Regions from separate parts of the Alicyclobacillus fodiniaquatilis genome, predicted to be linked through region 2. Evidence: riboswitches for the same ligand, from Rfam matches in the RefSeq annotation. Region 2 holds a riboswitch; the other holds the start of a gene.
What was found. A riboswitch is a leader RNA that binds a small molecule or an ion and turns the genes downstream of it on or off. The one in region 2 is predicted to bind FMN.
Positions count from the first base shown of each region.

Region 1 (4,066 bases), on a different contig from region 2:
ACCAGATAGGCTATTGGAGCTTGTTGTTCACACTAGCCGTCATCTTTATTGGTTTGTCATTCATCGTACCGCGGCGGCGAAAGCGTCGGGATGAACCATCCGTGCATAATGCAAACCAAGACGACGAGATGGAACTGTGGGAGGAATCGGAGGAGAACGACAGCAAAAAAAAAGATACAGACAGCACCAATGTGAAAACCGTTGAAGTGGTGGCTCGAAAAAAAGATAGAAATCAACGAAAAATGGAATGGCGGGTCATCGGCGATTTATCGCTTGGCAAATCAACTTGGGTGCTACACGATATGAATTTGTGGAACGGCATTGGCGATGTCCGCATCAATTTGGCCACAGCGCACATTGAGGACGGTTCGTACCAAATTGAGATCAGTGGATGGATAGGCGATGTCCGCGTGCTCGTGCCAGAAGATCTCCCTGTTTCCGTGGAAGCAGGCGTATCATTGGGAGACGTTGTGGTATTTGGCGACAGGAATTCTGGGACCGGCCGCTTCATTCAAGTGCAAGACGCGAATTTTGCCACTGCGTCCCGTCGCTGCCGCATCTTCATCGACTTGCGGATAGGGGACGTCGAAGTGGTCCGAGTATAGCCATGAACACCATTCGCATGCGTGTTGTCGCCACCTTTGTCACACTTGTTGCGTTGGCCTATCTCTGCGGGGTGCTGTTCACTCCGCTCATGCGCGAGTCAATCAGCAAACATCAGATGTATACTTGGTTGTTTGGCATCGGTATTGGATTGCTTCTGTTGACTGCCTTTGTCGGTTACCTGCTCGTTCAGACCATCCGCCGCCGCCTGTACGACCTCGAAGAGGCCGCCGTGCTCATTGCCGACGGCCGTTTGCACCATCGTGTGGTTTCGTTTGGCGGACAAGACGAGATCGACCATCTGGCCATTCAGTTTAATCGCATGGGCGAGCGCCTTGAACAACAGGTGGCTTTGTTGCAAAAAATGGCCGCCGAAAACGCCAGTTTAGCGCAAAGCGCAGAGCGGGCCGCGACGATGGAAGAACGCCAGCGCGTTGCCCGTGAACTGCACGATTCGGTCAGTCAACAGCTCTTTTCGCTGACTTTGCTTGCCGCAGCGGCACGCAATCAGAGCCAACAAGGTTCACCCCGATTGGCGGACACGGTGACACAGATTGAAAAGTTGGCCAATCAGGCCCAGCGAGAAATGCGGGCTTTGTTGCTGCACCTCCGGCCGATTGAATTGGAGGGCCGCTCACTCCTCGAAGCGGCGCCCGATTTTCTGCAAGCGGTCGCCGAGCGTCATGGTCTTGCTTGGACATTCGCCCATCATGGTGACGAAACGGTGCCTCAATCCATCGAGGAGCCGTTGTTCCGTATCCTGCAAGAATCTGTCGCCAACGTTTTAAAACATGCCGATGCAACCAGCGTCATGGTGCAACTGCTGGTGCAAACGAGCCGCTACGAACTGATCATCGCCGACGATGGCTGTGGCTTTGACAGTCAAGCGCAAATGGCTGGCGACACATATGGCATGACCGCCATGCGAGAGCGCGCGCTTCTGCTCGGTGGACGTTTGGAATTTTTGCCGCGCAATCCCGGCATGACTGTCAGGGTCATCATTCCGCGCGCCAGCGCGGTGGACCACCATGATGCGTAATGCGTCCCACACCAGCAGAAACACGCAATTCCCAGTCAATCAAGGCATCGCGAATGGCGCAGTACTAGGGTACCGCATTATTTTCAGGGTAGTGGAGGATGAATGATGATTCGCGTACTGATTGTGGACGATCACGATATTGTCCGCCTCGGCTTGACCAGCTATCTCGAAACGATAGCGGATATCGAAGTGGTCGGCGAAGCCGCAAATGGAGAGATGGCCGTACAGATGGCGATGCAGCTACAAGCGGACGTCATCTTGATGGATTTATTCATGCCCATCATGTCCGGCGTCGAAGCGATTATCGAGTTGAAGCGACGTGGCTGCTCAAGTCAGATTGTCGTGCTGACCAGTTCGGTGGAGGAACGCCTTGTGCTCGACGCGGTGCGTGCTGGCGCCTTGTCTTACATCCTGAAAACGAGCACGGCAGAGCAAGTTGGCACCGTGATTCGCCAGGCCGCCTCGGGGCAGCCCAATTTGGATGCTCAAGTGCAAAAAGCACTGATTGGACAAATGCAAGGACAGACGCAAAGCGCCTTGTGGGAAGAACTCACCGAGCGGGAACTGCAAGTGCTGCGCGCCATTGCCACGGGGCAGAACAATCAAGAAATCGCAGACAGTCTCGGCATCGGCATCAAAACCGTGAAAACGCATGTCAGCAACATCTTTATCAAGTTGGAGGTACAGGACCGGACCCAAGCGGCCATCTACGCCATCCGCCATCAGTTGGCATAGGTAGAAAAGCGGGCTTGCACTCGGGTTGACGTTGGACTATGATAAGTAAAAATTGCATATTCCTTCGGGGCAGGGTGAGGCTTTGGCCAATTCCCGATCGGTGGTGACGCATATGCGAAGTCCACGAGCCATTTGGCATGAACTGGTGAGAATCCAGTACCGACGGTATAGTCCGGATGAAAGAAGGAGACAGCTTGAGCGCTCTATTTGCAGTGTTCAGCTTGATTTGTCGCAACGTTTTGCAAAACGCTTGTCGATGACCGAAGCTGAAGCGCTGTCTGTGGAACGACTCTGGTTTTTGTCTATGATGATTGTGATGCCCCCTGTAATCTGCAGGGGGCTTTTTGATTGGAGGCATGCGCCGATGTCTGAAGACGAGCGCTGGATGCAAAAAGCACTGGAACTCGCAGAACTTGGACGCAATCAGACCTCGCCCAATCCACTTGTTGGCGCCGTCGTCGTGCGAAACGGCGAATTGGTGGGGCAAGGCGCTCATCTGAAGGCGGGTGGCCCACATGCGGAAGTGCACGCCCTGCGCATGGCGGGCGAGCAAGCAAGCGGATCGACCGTCTACGTGACGTTGGAACCCTGCAGCCACTATGGCCGCACGCCGCCTTGCGCGAAAGCGCTGATTGAAGCTGGCGTTGCGCGCGTGGTTGTGGCGATGGAAGATCCGAATCCACAGGTGCATGGACGCGGCATTCAACTGTTGCGCGAAGCGGGCATTGAAGTGCGAACAGGTGTCTTAAGCCAGCAAGCAGCGTTACAAAACGAATCGTTTTTGACCTGGGTCACGCAAAAACGTCCGTTTATCGTCTGGAAATGTGCGGCGACACTGGACGGATACATCGCGACAGAGACAGGGCACAGCTTTTACGTGACAGGGGAAGCGGCGCGTGCAGAGGTGCAGCACTTGCGCGAACGCATCCCTGCAATTGCGGTAGGCGTTGAGACGGTGCTCAAGGACAACCCGCGTTTGACTGTGCGATCCGCCACAGCAAAACGTCAACCGCTGCGCGTGATTTTTGATTCGCAGTTGCGCTTTACAGCAGACGCACAAATGCTGTCTGAACCGGGACGCACACTGATCTATACGACAGTGGCCGCGGCCACAACAGCCAACGCAACAGCTTTACAGCAGGCGAGCGGCACGCAACTTGAAGTTGCGCCAATGCCGACGGAGGCAAACGGTCGCGTTTCACTCACCGCAGCCTTGCAAGATCTGGCCGGTCGCGGCATCGACAGCCTGCTCGTGGAAGGCGGCGCTACACTCGCCAGTGCGCTGTTGCAGCAACAGTTGATTGACAAAGTGGTCTATTTTGTCGCGCCGAAGTTACTGGCGGGCGGCATGAACGCCCTGTTTGGCGCCAACCATATGCGTATGACCGAAGCGATACAGCTAAGAAATGTCACTTGGTCGCAAATCGGCGATGATTTGCGTTGCGAAGGTTATCCGCAATACGGATCATAACGCTTTGTAAAAAAGGGGGGGAACAACGGATGTTCACCGGTTTGGTTGAAGAAGTGGCCACAGTCCAGCGCATACATCAAGTTCAACATAGCGCCCATTTGGAAATCCGGGCGCAAACCATCATGGATGATATGCGACTTGGCGACAGCATCGCCGTCAACGGCGTCTGTCTGACCGTGGTGCAAAAAAGCAGTTCTGGGTTTACAGCCGATGCCGTT
Region 1 covers NZ_JBHUCX010000020.1:148,934-152,999, forward strand. The annotation lists gene liaF (cell wall-active antibiotics response protein LiaF) at 1-605, shown strand, start outside; gene ACFSB2_RS07105 (sensor histidine kinase) at 608-1,642, shown strand; gene ACFSB2_RS07110 (response regulator) at 1,748-2,377, shown strand; FMN riboswitch at 2,434-2,569, shown strand; gene ribD (bifunctional diaminohydroxyphosphoribosylaminopyrimidine deaminase/5-amino-6-(5-phosphoribosylamino)uracil reductase RibD) at 2,742-3,848, shown strand; gene ACFSB2_RS07120 (riboflavin synthase) at 3,878-4,066, shown strand, end outside.
Region 1: it holds a riboswitch for FMN, as region 2 does, so the genes downstream of both, ribD (bifunctional diaminohydroxyphosphoribosylaminopyrimidine deaminase/5-amino-6-(5-phosphoribosylamino)uracil reductase RibD) here and ACFSB2_RS20100 (DMT family transporter) in region 2, are expected to answer to the same signal.

Region 2 (4,066 bases):
CAACTATCGTTTTGCACCGGCTGTTCAATACGCGAAGCAATTGATTGAGAGCGGACGACTCGGCCGTATTTACCACATTCGCGCCCAATATTTGCAGGATTGGATCATGGATCCGTCCTTCCCGCTCGTTTGGCGTCTGCGCAAGGAAGTCACAGGCTCTGGCGCACTGGGGGACATTGGCGCACATATCATCGACTTGGCGCGGTTCCTGGTTGGCGAAATTGATGAACTGGTCAGCGAAATGACCACGTTTATCAAAGAACGGCCACTTGGTGAGATGTCGGGCGGTTTGAACGCATCCACAGAAGGCGGCAAAATGGGCGAGGTCGATGTCGACGACGCGGTCTCCTTCTTGGCGCGTTTTCAAAATGGTGCCATGGGTGTGTTTGAAGCATCTCGGTTCGCAGCTGGCAATCGCAATGGCAACCGTTTTGAAATCAACGGTGAACATGGCTCCATCCGTTGGGATTTGGAGAACATGAACAATCTGCACGTCTATTTCACAGACGATAAGGCTGGCCAGCAAGGGTTCCGCACCATCAATTGTACAGAGGCGGAGCATCCGTATGCTGCAGCTTATTGGCCAGCTGGGCACATCATCGGTTATGAGCACACCTTTATCGGCCTGTTTGCTGAGACGTTCCGCGCCATCGCCAATGGAACACAGGTGAAACCCGATTTCGAAGATGGCCTTCGCGATCAAGCGGTGCTCGCAGCAATTGAAGCATCAAGCGAAGCAGGGCGTTGGGTGAAGGTTGAACAGGCATAACCTGTTCATCGCCATGAGTCCGTGTTAAAATAAGTTCAACTGAATATGAACCTTCGGGGCAGGGTGAAATTCCCGACCGGCGGTGACAGTCGCTTTTTGCGACGGAAGCCCGCGACTTGATGTGTTGTTTGACATCGACTGACTTGGTGAAACTCCAAGGCCGACGGTATAGTCCGGATGGGAGAAGGTATTCATTGGGCATGGTCTGTTATAGGCCATACCCAATTCCGCGTGCGCCTCTGAGGATTTTTCCTTTGAGGCGTTTTGTTTTTTTCGTGGTCCTTCTAGGAAGGTTCAATTCAAATCTTCATCAACGTTGGTTGGAGGTTTTTGAATTGACGGCAGCACAGACAAAATCTCGCAGCGCCATTTGGTGGATTGCCATCGGCGCGGCCATGTGGGGGCTTGACGCAGTTTTCATTGTTGCGTTGCTCCACCATTTCACGTCCACGCAAATTGTCTTTTTGGAGCATCTATTGCTCGCCTTTTTTTCGATTCCTGTCTTGATTTGGAAGCGTCGCGAACTAAAAACGCTCAATATGGGCGATTGGTTGGCGGTCTTGTTTATCGCTTGGGGTGGATCAGCGATTGCCTCGATTCTGTTCACCGCTGGTTTTACGTACGGCAACGCCAATGTAGTGCTGATTCTACAAAAATTACAGCCCGTTTTTGCTGTGCTTTTAGCCGCTTGGGTACTCAAAGAGCGCGTGCGTAAAAGTTATTGGCTCGTGTTGATCGCGGCTTTGGTCGGCGCGTACTTTCTGACATTTGGCTTTCATCGTCCAGGGAGTGTCGGCCATGATGGGCAATTGACTGGCGCGCTGTTGGCCATCGGCGCGGCCGTGTTGTGGGGCGGATCGACCGTGATGGGCAAGCGCCTTGTTACGAAGGTGTCTTTTACGACGGTGACGGCCCTGCGCTTCGCCATTGCGCTCCCGCTGCTCTTTACCATTGTTTCGGTCGGGCATCCGCATTGGGGCAATATGTTGCATGCATTATCCTTGACGCCAGTGCTCGCGAACTTGCTCTTCCAGACGCTCGTGCCTAGTTTGATCAGTTTGCTCATCTACTACCGTGGACTCCATGGTGTGCGTGCATCGTATGCCACCATAGCCGAATTGGCTTTTCCGGCAACTGGGATTTTGCTCAATTGGCTGGTCTTACATGAGGTGATCACACTTGGCCAATGGGTTGGTTTCGCCATTGTTTGGCTGGCTGTCTTGTCGCTGTCCTGGGCGCCGGAGCGGAGGAAAAGAACATCACTGCGCGCATTGTCTCGGATGTCATCCGTCAATGACTGAGTGTGCGATTGCATAGTGGCACAAGACGAGCATGCCCTGCGTGGTAACGATTAGATAAGGGTAGAATCACGAGCGGGTCGGATGATTCATCCATAAAGTACGATGCAGGGCATCTCAAAAGTGGACACTTCAGTTGGTTTAACATCTTTACGTACAAGTTTGCGTATAGATATGAATAAGGGTTTTGCGCATCTCGTCTTTTCGAATGAGGGATGTCAAATTGAAAAAATTTAAGTCCACAAAAAACAATCATTTCCCTAGAAAGATCCTTTCCGTCGCCGTGTTCTGCATTTTACTCATCGTTGCATTTGCGCTATTTCGCTTTATAGACCCCTTTCAATCCTTGGATCCCCTACATCGCGAAGTCACACCAGGCGAAAAGGTTATCGACAATTGGACATACAATGGCATGAATGGAAAAGGGGAACTTGTTTTTGCAAATGGCCCTGACAATGTACCTGACTTGATCCCTGCCAGTGACCATATGTTCGCTTTGGACGGCCAGACGTTTGTCATTGAGGAAGCGTCATCCAACTCACTGACGTTCTCGGAGCCAATTGAGTCTTTGCCGTATCTATGGATGATCACGATACTAGGCGTGTTGGGTTTCTTCGCATTGTTCATAACGCGCAGGCGGAAAAGAAAGACGTTCAACGCCAAAAAATGAGAGACAGTGTGCCTGATTTACTTCTAAGAGCAAGGGGAAGTAAATTGATGTGATATGTCACTGTGCAGCGACCAGCCAGTCAACACAAGGGCAGTTTTTACAATACATAAGTGATGTGTGAAGAACGCTTGTATCAATCCTTCGAAGCATTGCTGCAAGATGGATAACCGTTTCTACAAAAATGCCGCGCCATATTCTCATCTTCTAAAAAATTTTTTAACCACCGCTCAAAAAAATCAAACACTTTGCGCAACTCAATCGTTATACAGATGTGGCAGGGAGGACATCCGCCATCTACCCTGAAAATAAAGTCGATACCTTTGCGTGCGCCATCCGCGATGCTTCGATCAACTGGCATTTTCATGATACTGCTGGTGCGGGACGCATCACGCATGGCGGTCTAAAGCGTTTGAAACGCGCATTCCAAGCGATGGGGCGAAGATGCTGTGCTGATTGAGGATTTGTATTACAAACATGGGGCGGAATTGAAGCGATTTGCCAAAGCCATCGCGAGAAATGAACGGGAGGCGGAGGACCTGTTGCAGGAGACGTTCCTGCGGGCTTTGTCCCACACAACCCAGCTTGCCAGTCTACCCGAGTCCAAACGCCGGGCGTGGCTGTTCACCGTCTTGCGGAATGATTTCTATGACAGACGGCGCAAAGCGCGGTTTGAGGTGCCTTTGGCAGAGCAGTTCGAGCCAGCACTCGATTTTGCGGGTCAATCCCGCATCGAAATGCAGGAGTTGCTAGAACAGCTCCCGTCACCGTTGCGGGATATCGTGCATCGGCGCTACTGGTTGGGCATGAATAGTCGGCAGATTGCCGATACGCTGGAACTCCCTGCAGCCACGGTCCGTCATCGTCTGCACACGGCCATCAAGTTGTTGCGCAAGAAAATACGAGAATGAATAGGAGCATGGTGTAATGGGAAAAGTCATTCGCAACGTCAATCTGCTCGATCTCACCGAAGCGACCGAAGAAAACTTCACTGACGTAACAGCCATCGAAAATGTCAATCTGATGCTTTACAGCAAGCAATCTGCCAAATTCTTAGCCGGGATCAAACTTGTGAATGTAAACGCGTCAACCGAGATCCCGGAAGCATGTAGTCGCGTGCAAGTGGTCAATGGAGAGTTCAAGATTGGCAAAGGGTTCGAATCAAGCAGCGGGGAACTCATCTTTTATTTGGTCAACGGAAACGTGATTGTGGAACCCGGTGTTTTACCAGAGACGATTGAAAAGGCAGTTGGCGGATTGTTTGTCAATGGAAATCTGTACTGTCCGGAATCTTTGAGCGGCGTCCTTCAGACAAAAATTCAATCGCACAAT
Region 2 covers NZ_JBHUCX010000083.1:109,779-113,844, reverse strand. The annotation lists gene ACFSB2_RS20105 (Gfo/Idh/MocA family protein) at 1-769, shown strand, start outside; FMN riboswitch at 815-962, shown strand; gene ACFSB2_RS20100 (DMT family transporter) at 1,105-2,070, shown strand; gene ACFSB2_RS20095 (hypothetical protein) at 2,291-2,737, shown strand; gene ACFSB2_RS20090 (RNA polymerase sigma factor) at 3,184-3,645, shown strand; gene ACFSB2_RS20085 (hypothetical protein) at 3,662-4,066, shown strand, end outside.